Regions from separate parts of the Kitasatospora sp. NPDC097691 genome, predicted to be linked through region 1. Evidence: riboswitches for the same ligand, from Rfam matches in the RefSeq annotation. Region 1 holds a riboswitch; each other region holds the start of a gene.
The links. Region 1 has a riboswitch for cobalamin ahead of ABTY56_RS10675 (ribonucleoside-diphosphate reductase subunit alpha). Riboswitches for the same ligand answer to the same signal wherever they lie in the genome.

Region 1 (3,267 bases):
CACCGTGCTGCTGTACTCGCTGACCCGGCGGCTGTTCAACGAGCGGGTCGCGATCTGCGCGATAGCCGTCTACGCCGTCCTGCAGTCCACCGTCGTGGTCGGCTTCTACGCCGCCCCCGAGTCCCTCGCCGTGCTGCTGGTCGCCCTCGCGGCCTGGGCCACGGTGTTCACCGCCCGGCGACATCCGGCACTGGTCCTGACCGCCGCCCCGGCCGCCGCGCTCGCCTGCGCCGTCGCGTACTCCGCGGCCTTCGCCGTGCCCGCCCTGGTCGGCCTCGCGCTGGCCACCGCCCGTCCGCACCGCCGGTGGGGCCCGGCCGCCCTGCGCGCGCTGCTGTCGGCCGTCGGCACCGTCGTCCTGCTGCTCCCGTACGGCACGCTGGGCAAGGTCGCCGGGTGGTCGCCCTCGCACGGCAACGCCCCCGGCTCGGCCCGCGCCATCCTGCTCTCCACCGTCCAGTGGAGCGGCCTGTTCACCGTCCTCGCGGTGGCCGGCACGATCGCCTACGCCCGCCGCGAGCAGATGAACGAGCACGACGCGCCCGAGCGGAACACCGTTCCCACCACGCGCGGCCACCGCGCCCTGCTCGGCACCGTGCTGACCGCCACCGCCCTGCTCGTCCCGGCCGCCCACCTGTGGACCGGCACCTCCGGCGCGCTGTTCCGCCACCTCGGCTACGGCATGCTGCTGGCCGCCCCGCTCGCCGGGGTCGGCCTGACCCGGCTGGTCGGCGCCCACTTCCGCCACCCCCAGCTCGGCATCCTGGTCTGGGTCGCGGTGCTCGCCCTCGGCCTGGAGCAGTCCGCCCTGCGCTACCAGAACGGGCCCGACTCCGGCCGCCTGCTGGCCGTCCTGCGGGTCCACACGGTGCCCCAGGGGCGCTACCTGACCGAGGTCGACGGACTGGCCGAGTACTACCTCGGCGCGGTCAGCGAGCCCGAGCAGTGGGTCTCCGCGCGCACCGGCACGGAGTACCGCGACGCGGCCGGGGTGCAGCACCACGGGGACGACGGGAGCGTCGCCGCGATCCGCGACGGCTGGTTCACCATGGTCGTCCTCGACAGCACCGCGCCACGGGCCACCGACCGGGCCCTGAGCGCCGCGCTGGCAGCCGGCGGGCAGTACCGACTGGTGGCGCAATTCACCTCGCCGACCGGCGATTCGAGCACGTACAAGGTCTATCTCAAGCACTGACGGGCCGGAGGGCCCGCCCACACCCGCGACACGACAGCCACAACATATGGTGCCGCCGCAGGGCGGCGGCACTACATGTATGCTCACTCCTGCTGTCGATGCAGGGGAACCCGGTGCGAATCCGGGACTGCCCCGCAGCGGTGTGCGGGCGGCTGGAGCAGCTGTCCCCGCGAGTCCGAGTACCTGCCGGCGGCGTGCGCCACGGCCCTCCCGCAGAGGCCGCGCCAGCACCAGAACCACACCTCCGGGCCTCGCGGGCGGGCCGGGGAGACACCGTCGCGCGACGCCGTTTGCGTTCGTGCCGTGCTCCCCTGCCCCGACCGGCCCGAGGCCCCGATCACCGCCGCCGATCGCCGCCAGGAGAGAGCGCCTTGACCACCGCTGCCTCAGCCACCCTGCCCGCCCAGGGCTCCGGTACCGCCTTCACCGACCGGACGGTCTCCGATCCCGGCGGCGCCCTGCTGCGGCTGCTCACCGACCGCAGTGTCGACCTCCCCGAGGTCGACCCCGGCCATGTCGCCGCCGCCGCGCTGCGCGGCCGCCACGCCGGCTCGGACTTCGCCGAGCTGCGCGGGCTGGCCGTGGACGCCGCCGCGTCGATGATCGCCGAGGACCCCCAGTACTCGAAGCTCGCCGCCCGCCTGCTGGCGCTGGAGATCGTCGACGAGGCGAACAGCCAGGGCGCCACGTCCTTCTCCGCCTCGATCGCCGTCGGCCACGCCGAGGGCCTGATCGGCGACACCACCGCGGACTTCGTCGCCAAGCACGCCGCCGCGCTGGACGCCCTGATCGACGCCGCGGGCGACGACCGCTTCGAGTACTTCGGCCTGCGCACCGTGCAGTCCCGCTACCTGCTGCGCCACCCGATCACCCGCAAGGTGGTCGAGACCCCGCAGCACTTCCTGCTCCGCGTCGCCTGTGGCCTGGCGGTCGGCGACAACGAGCAGTCGGTGCGCGAGGTGGCCGAGCTGTACGGCCTGATGAGCCGCCTGGAGTACCTCACCTCCTCGCCGACGCTCTTCAACTCCGGCACCCGCCACCCGCAGATGTCGAGCTGCTACCTGCTCGACTCCCCGCTGGACAACCTGGACTCGATCTACAACCGCTACGCGCAGATCGCCCGCCTGTCCAAGCACGCCGGCGGCATCGGCCTGTCCTACTCGCGCATCCGCTCGCGCGGCAGCCTGATCCGCGGCACCAACGGCAAGTCCAACGGCATCGTGCCGTTCCTGCGCACCCTCGACTCCTCGGTCGCCGCCGTCAACCAGGGCGGCCGCCGCAAGGGCGCCGCGTGCGTCTACCTGGAGACCTGGCACGCCGACATCGAGGAGTTCCTGGAGCTCCGCGACAACACCGGCGAGGAAGCCCGCCGCACCCACAACCTCAACCTGGCGCACTGGATCCCGGACGAGTTCATGCGCCGGGTCAACGCCAACCAGGACTGGTCGCTGTTCTCCCCGGCCGACGTGCCCGAGCTGGTCGACCTGTGGGGCGAGGAGTTCGACGAGGCCTACCGCAAGGCCGAGCAGGCCGGCAAGGCCGTCCGCACCATCCCCGCGCAGACCCTCTACGCCCGCATGATGCGCACCCTGGCGCAGACCGGCAACGGCTGGATGACCTTCAAGGACGCCTCCAACCGCGCCGCCAACCAGACCGCGCTGCCGGGCCGCACGGTGCACTCCTCCAACCTGTGCACCGAGATCCTGGAGGTCACGGACGACTCCGAGACCGCCGTCTGCAACCTGGGGTCGGTCAACCTCGGTGCGCACGTGGCCGCGGGCGCCTCGGCCGACGACCTGCTGGGTGCGATGGACTGGGAGCGCCTCGACGCCACCGTCCGCACCGCCGTCACCTTCCTCGACCGCGTGGTGGACATCAACTTCTACCCGACCACCGAGGCCGGGACGTCCAACTCCCGCTGGCGCCCGGTCGGCCTCGGCGTGATGGGCCTGCAGGACGTCTTCTTCAAGCTGCGGCTCGACTTCGACTCCGCCGAGGCCGCGCGGCTGTCCACGCTCATCGCCGAGCGCATCATGCTCACCGCGTACGAGCGCTCCGCCGACCTGGCCGAG
Region 2 (3,267 bases), on a different contig from region 1:
CGCCGCCCTGAGCTTCGGCACGGTGATGGCCCTGATCGCGCACGCCTCGACCGGCGGCGGCCTGCTGCTGGTGCTGTGCGTCCAGCGGGTCTGCAACGTCGCCGTCGGCGGCGCCACCCTGCTGGCCGGCCTGCGTCGCTCCGGGGGTACGGCCGGCCTGCTGCCCGGACTGCGGGCCCGGCTGCCGCTGCTCACCGCGGTCGGGCTGGCCGACGTCATCGCCAACGCCGTCTTCGCGATGGCCTCGCACCGCGGCTCGGCCACCGTGGCCGCCGTCCTGTCCTCGCTCTACCCCGTGGTCACCGCGTTGATGGCCCGCGGGGTGTTCAAGGAGCGGCTGCGCCCGGTCCAGGTGGTCGGCGCCGGGCTCGCCGTCGCGGGCACCCTGCTGCTCGCGGCCGCATGAGAGTCGCTCATGACGCTGCCCCATGAGCCGTGCTCATGGGGCAGCGTCATGAGCCGGCCTCATGGCCCGAGGACATGAGCCGACCTCATGGGTGCCCCCCATGAGTCACGCTCATGCCGCACCCCCATGAGAGGCACTCATACCCCCGGCTCAGGACCCTTCAGGACCCTTCAGGACCTCTCGGCACCCTCAGGACCCCTCGGGCGCCCAGCGCTTCTCGACCCGGGCGAGCTTCCAGTACCCGATCGCCACCGCCCAGACCACCACGAACAGCCCGGCGATCGCGTAGCCGACGTTGTCCAGCGAGATGCCCGCGATCCAGCCGCTCACCGGGTCGGTCAGGTCGAGTTTCTCGTGCAGCACACCGACCAGCTCGATGGTGCCGATGATGAAGGCCACCGCGATCGACAGCCCCGTGATGGTCAGGTTGTAGTACACCTTGCGCACCGGGTTGGCGAAGGCCCACTGGTACGCGAAGTTCATGAACGTCCCGTCCAGGGTGTCGAACAGGCTCATCCCGGCCGCGAACAGCAGCGGCAGGCAGACGATCGCGTACCAGGGCAGCCCGGAGGCCGCACCCGAGCCGGCCATCACCATCAGGGTGACCTCGGTCGCGGTGTCGAAGCCCAGGCCCAGCACCATGCCGACCGGGAACATCTGCCCGGGCCGGGTGATCGACCGGGTGGCCCGGTTCAGCACCCGGGCCATGAAGCCGCGCGAGTCGAGGTGCGCCTCCAGCTCCGCCTCGTCGTACTGCCCGGCCCGCATCGCCCGGAACACCTTGAGGATCCCGAGCAGCGCCGCCAGGTTGAGCGCCCCGATCAGGTACAGGAACGCGCCGGAGGCCGTCGTCCCGACCATCCCGAGCCACTGGTGGGTGGTCGACTCGTCGTCCATCAGCGTGTTCGCCAGCTGCGCGCCGCCCGCCACCAGGGCGGCCATGACGACCACCATCGAGGAGTGCCCGAGGGCGAACCAGAAGCCCACCGAGACCGGCCGCTTGCCGTCCGCCATCAGCTTGCGGGTGGTGTTGTCGATCACCGCGATGTGGTCGGCGTCGAAGGCGTGCCGCATCCCGAGGGTGTACGCGGTGATCCCCAGGCCCACCCCGAAGACCTGGGTACCGACCGCGTACCGCTCGGGTGCCACCAGGAAGACGAGCGTCCCGAAGGCCACCACGTGCATGGCCAGGATCACGCCCATCAGCCCGGCCGTACGGACGGTGTCCTCGCGCCTCCACCGGAAGGTGGGCAACACGGAGGGCGCCGCCCCGGCGTCCGTGGCGGCGGTTTCGGGCAGGGTCATCTGCGGATCACGCTCCAGCACCTCGTGGAATCACTTCGTGAGATGCCGCGGCCGGTCTCCTGGCTTACGGGACACGCCCGTACCCGCCTTCCCGGGCACGCGAGGCGCCCAGTGACGTCGTGGGTACGGACGGCGCTCCCCCGCGGACGGGGGAACGGCCCGATCACAGTGGCGAGGGCCGCTCCGGACTCCGGACCCCTGAGGATCCGTCACCGGTCTTCCCGAGCACCACGGCGGGCTACACGGTAGGGCCAGGCCCCGACCCATGCAAGGCTGCGCACCTGCGCAGGTGTCCAGGATCACAGCTGCCTGCCTGCAAGAATGTCCGCATGCATCTCGTACCGACCGACCGCGCGGGCCACCGCACCATCGACGGACACCGGGTCTGCGAGGCCATCGCCGCGATCGGTGACGCCGCGCACGTCCGGTCCTGGGCCGAGCGGTTCTCGCTGCTCGCCGACCCTGGGCGACTCGCCCTGCTGCTCGCCCTCCACCGGGCCGGTCCGCTCGCCGTCACCGACCTCGCGGTCGCCACCGGCATGCGCGACCCCGCCGTCTCCCAGGCCCTGCGGCTGCTCCGCACGGCCGGCGTGGTCACCGGCGACAAGGACGGACGCGTCGTGCGCTACCGGCTCGTCGACCAGGACATGCGCCCCCTCCTCGACGAGTGCGCCGCCGCCGAGCACCACGAGCCCACCGCCGCGGCAGGCTGACCGACACTCGGGAAACACGGCCACGGCGGCACCCCGGATGAGTACGATCATGGTGTGCCGTCCCACCCCCACGCCTGGCCCGCCGACCGCTGGAACACCCGACCGGTCAAGGCCCGCGTGCTGGCGGTCGCCCGCACCCTCACGTCGGCCACCCGGGTCCTGGACGTCCTCACCCTGCTGGACCCGGAGGGCGTCGAGCGGTACTTCACCGTCAACCCCGGTTCCGCCTTCGCCGATCGCGCCCTGGACGAGTACCTGCGCGGCCTGCCCGGCTTCACCCTGCTGGACTGGGAGGACGCCGTCCGGCACCGCTTCGACCTGGCCGTCGCCTGCGCCGTGCACTCCTCCATGCACCGCCTGGACGCCCGGCTCGTGGTGCTCCCGCACGGCGCCGGCTACAACCGCCTGGTGACCGAGTCCACCGGCGACACGGTCAGCGCCGCTGGCCTCTCCCGCAACGAACTCACCCACCGCGGGCAGGTGTTCGTGGACGTCCTCGGCCTCTCCCACCCCGAGCAGCTGGACCGCCTGCGGGCCTCCTGCCCCGAGGCACTGGACGTCGCCCGGGTCGTCGGCGACCCGTGCTTCGACCGGATGCTGCGCAGCCTGCGCTCCCGCGACGCCTACCGCGCCGCGCTCGGCGCCGTCGACGGCCGACGGCTCGTCGTCGTCAACTCCACCTGGAGCGAGCACTCGTTATTCGGCCGCCGCCCCGACCTGCCCCAGCGCCTGGTCCGCCGGCTGCCCGCCGACGAGTACACCGTCGCCGTCGTCCTGCACCCCAACATCTGGAGCCGGCACGACCCCGAGGCCCTGCTCGGCGCAGCCCGCCGGATGGGCCTT
Region 3 (3,267 bases), on a different contig from region 1:
CTCGAAGACGAGCACGCCGTCGGCTCGGGTCAGCCCGGATCCGCCGGACTCGTCGCGGACGTACACGCCGGCCAGGCCCAGGTCGGCGGCCTTGCGCAGGACGTCCACGGGGAAGTGCTTGGTCTGGTCCCACTCGACGGCGTTCGGCGCGAGGTGTTCGCGGGCGAAGGCCCGGGTCGTGTCGACGATCGCGAGTTGATCGTCGGTCAGGTGCGTGTGCACGGCGTTCACCCCATCGTCGGCATGGTGAAGCTCGCGCCCTCCTTGACCCCGGAGGGCCAGCGCGAGGTGACGGTGCGGGTGCGGGTGTAGAAGCGGACGGAGTCCGGCCCGTGCTGGTTGAGGTCGCCGAAACCGGAGCGCTTCCAGCCGCCGAAGGTGTGGTAGGCGATCGGCACCGGGATGGGCACGTTGACACCGACCATGCCGGTGTTCACCCGGCGGGCGAAGTCCCGGGCGGTGTCGCCGTCCCGGGTGTAGATGGCGACGCCGTTGCCGGACTCGTGCTCGCTGGGCAGGCGCAGCGCCTCCTCGTAGTCGGCGGCGCGGACGACGGTCAGCACCGGGCCGAAGATCTCCTCCCGGTGGATCCGCATGTCCGGCGTCACCCGGTCGAACAGCGAGGCGCCGAGGAAGTAGCCGTCCTCGTGCCCCTCCAGGCGGAAGTCCCTGCCGTCGACGACGAGTTCGGCGCCCTCCTCGACCCCGATGTCCAGGTAGCCGCGGACGCGTTCCAGGGCGTCGCGGCCCACCAGCGGGCCGAAGTCGGCCGAAGGGTCGTCCGAGCGGCCGACCTTGAGCGCGGCGATCCGCTCGACCAGCTTCGCCACCAGGGCGTCCGCGGTCTCCTCCCCCACCGGGACGGCCACCGAGATCGCCATGCAGCGCTCGCCGGCCGAGCCGTACCCGGCGCCGACCAGCGCGTCGGCCGCCTGGTCGAGGTCGGCGTCCGGCATCACGATCATGTGGTTCTTCGCCCCGCCGAAGCACTGCGCGCGCTTCCCGTGCGCGGCGGCCGTGGCGTACACGTACTGCGCGATCGGCGTGGACCCGACGAAGCCGAGCGCCTGCACCCGCGGGTCCTCCAGCAGGGTGTCCACCGCCTCCTTGTCGCCGTTGACCACGTTGAGCACGCCCGGCGGCAGCCCGGCCTCCAGGAACAGCTCGGCCAGCCGCAGCGGCACCGAGGGGTCCCGCTCGGAGGGCTTGAGGACGAAGGCGTTGCCGCAGGCCAGCGCGGGCGCGGCCTTCCAGAGCGGGATCATCGCGGGGAAGTTGAACGGGGTGATGCCGGCGACGACGCCGAGCGGCTGGCGCATCGAGTACACGTCGATGCCGGTGCCGGCGTTGTCGCTGAACTCGCCCTTCAGCAGGTGCGGGATGCCGGCGGCGAACTCCACGACCTCCAGGCCGCGTTGGAGGTCGCCGTGGGCGTCGGCGACGGTCTTGCCGTGCTCGGCGGAGAGCAGCCGGGCCAGCTCCTCCTTCTCCTGCTCGACCAGCTGCAGGAAGCGCAGCAGCACCCGGGCGCGGCGTTGCGGATTCCGGGCCGCCCACGCGGGCTGGGCCTGCGCGGCGTCGGCGATCACCGCCTCGGCCTCGGCACGGCTCGCCAGCGGCACCCGGGCCTGCACCCGGCCGGTGTTGGGGTCGTACACGTCGCCGAAGCGGCCAGAGGTGCCGGCGACGGGCTTGCCGCCGACGAAGTGGGTCAGTTCACGGACCATCGGTTCCTTCTCTCGACAGGATCGGGGAGAGGAGGAGTGGAGGCCGCCGCCGACGGGCGGGCGCACGGTGGCGCGGCCCCGCGGCGTCACGGTGGCGGTGGCGGTGGCATGACGAACCGTCAGAGCAGGTGAGCCTGAGCCCCGGCAGTCGTCGGCACAGGACAGCCAGGAGCAGCGGAACGGGAGCAGCCCGGAGTCATGCGTGTCGTCTCCATCCTCGTGGAAAACACGGATCACCCGCGGCCGGTATCCTGACTCCCGGATCGACGCACGCCCCCGGGCCTTCCCGGCTGGCTGCCAGTGGCCGTCTCCTGCGAGGACGAACTCCCCGGTCACAGTGGCGGGACCGTGCCGGACTCACACCGGCTTCCCTGACACCGCGGACCTGCCATCGACCATATAGTTGGACGTCCTAGTAAGTCCAGGGGTCCGAGCACGCGTCGCGTCATCGGTATCCCACTGGGCCGAACGCCACGCGGGTCGTGCGAATGCCCCGGAGAGGTGATTCCGAGCCGTCTCCCGGATGAAACGGTGCCCGCACCGGCGGGGACCGCCGGCCGGACCTTCCGGACTCCCTCAACTCTTCCGTATCTGCACAGGGCGGACGCCGGATCAGTCGATCTCCTTGCGCGCCTCGATCAGGAAGCGCGCCGAGTGCGCCACGAACGGGCCCTCGGAGCGGATCCGGGCGTCCAGCTCGCGCAGCCGGTCCCGGTAGGCGTCGACGGTGAAGCCCGGGACCATCCAGATCACCTTGCGCAGGAAGTACACCACCGCACCGATGTCGCGGAACTCCATCCGCAGCCGCTCGGAGCGCAGATCGACCACCTCCAGCCCGGCGGCGCGGGCCTCCTCGCTCTCGACCTCGGGACGACGGCCCTCGCGCGCCTCCGGCTGCGGCCCGAGGAAGTACTCGACCAGCTCGAAGACGGACGCCGGGCCCACGTGCTGGGCGAAGTAGCTGCCCCCGGGCCGCAGCACCCGGGCGATCTCCGTCCACCAGGCCCGCACCGGGTGCCGGCTGGTGACCAGGTCGAAGGCTTCGTCGGCGAACGGCAGCGGGGGCTCGTCCTGGTCCGCGACCACCACCGCGCCCAGCGGGTGCAGGAGCCGCGTGGCGCGGGCGATGTTCGGTGGCCAGGACTCGGTCGCGGCGAGGACCGGCGGGAGCCATCCCTTCGGCTCGGCGAGCCGCAGGGCACCGGCCAGCACCTCGCCACCGCCGGTCTGGATGTCCAGGGCCGCCACCGTCGTGCCCAGCCGCTCGGACAGCAGCCGCTGGTAGCCCCAGGAAGGGCGCTCCTCGGTGGCGCGGCCGTCCAGCCAGGAGAAGTCCCAGCCGTCCACGGACACGGTCTCGGCCTCGGCGATCAGCTCTTCGAAGGTGCGCATGCACGCATCATCCCGGCGTGGGCTCCGCACAGCCACCGGATTCCGCGCCGGGCGCGTACCGAAGCACCAGCTCAAACCGCATCCGCAGACTCCCGGCGGCGATCACCCCGGTCACCGGCTCCGTGCCGCCGCCGTCCGCCTCGAAGGC

Region 2: it holds a riboswitch for cobalamin, as region 1 does, so the genes downstream of both, nicT (Nickel transporter NicT) here and ABTY56_RS10675 (ribonucleoside-diphosphate reductase subunit alpha) in region 1, are expected to answer to the same signal.
Region 3: it holds a riboswitch for cobalamin, as region 1 does, so the genes downstream of both, ABTY56_RS00355 (CoA-acylating methylmalonate-semialdehyde dehydrogenase) here and ABTY56_RS10675 (ribonucleoside-diphosphate reductase subunit alpha) in region 1, are expected to answer to the same signal.

The regions. Positions count from the first base shown of each region.
Region 1 is NZ_JBEORY010000011.1:52,408-55,674, forward strand. Features, by position in the region: gene ABTY56_RS10670 (glycosyltransferase family 39 protein) at 1-1,195, shown strand, start outside; cobalamin riboswitch at 1,269-1,400, shown strand; gene ABTY56_RS10675 (ribonucleoside-diphosphate reductase subunit alpha) at 1,591-3,267, shown strand, end outside.
Region 2 is NZ_JBEORY010000019.1:117,170-120,436, forward strand. Features, by position in the region: gene ABTY56_RS16395 (EamA family transporter) at 1-406, shown strand, start outside; gene nicT (Nickel transporter NicT) at 596-1,711, opposite strand; cobalamin riboswitch at 1,744-1,959, opposite strand; gene ABTY56_RS16405 (ArsR/SmtB family transcription factor) at 2,041-2,424, shown strand; gene ABTY56_RS16410 (CDP-glycerol glycerophosphotransferase family protein) at 2,479-3,267, shown strand, end outside.
Region 3 is NZ_JBEORY010000001.1:85,182-88,448, forward strand. Features, by position in the region: gene ABTY56_RS00350 (acyl-CoA dehydrogenase family protein) at 1-222, opposite strand, end outside; gene ABTY56_RS00355 (CoA-acylating methylmalonate-semialdehyde dehydrogenase) at 228-1,727, opposite strand; cobalamin riboswitch at 1,952-2,124, opposite strand; gene ABTY56_RS00360 (class I SAM-dependent methyltransferase) at 2,340-3,119, opposite strand; gene ABTY56_RS00365 (hypothetical protein) at 3,127-3,267, opposite strand, start outside.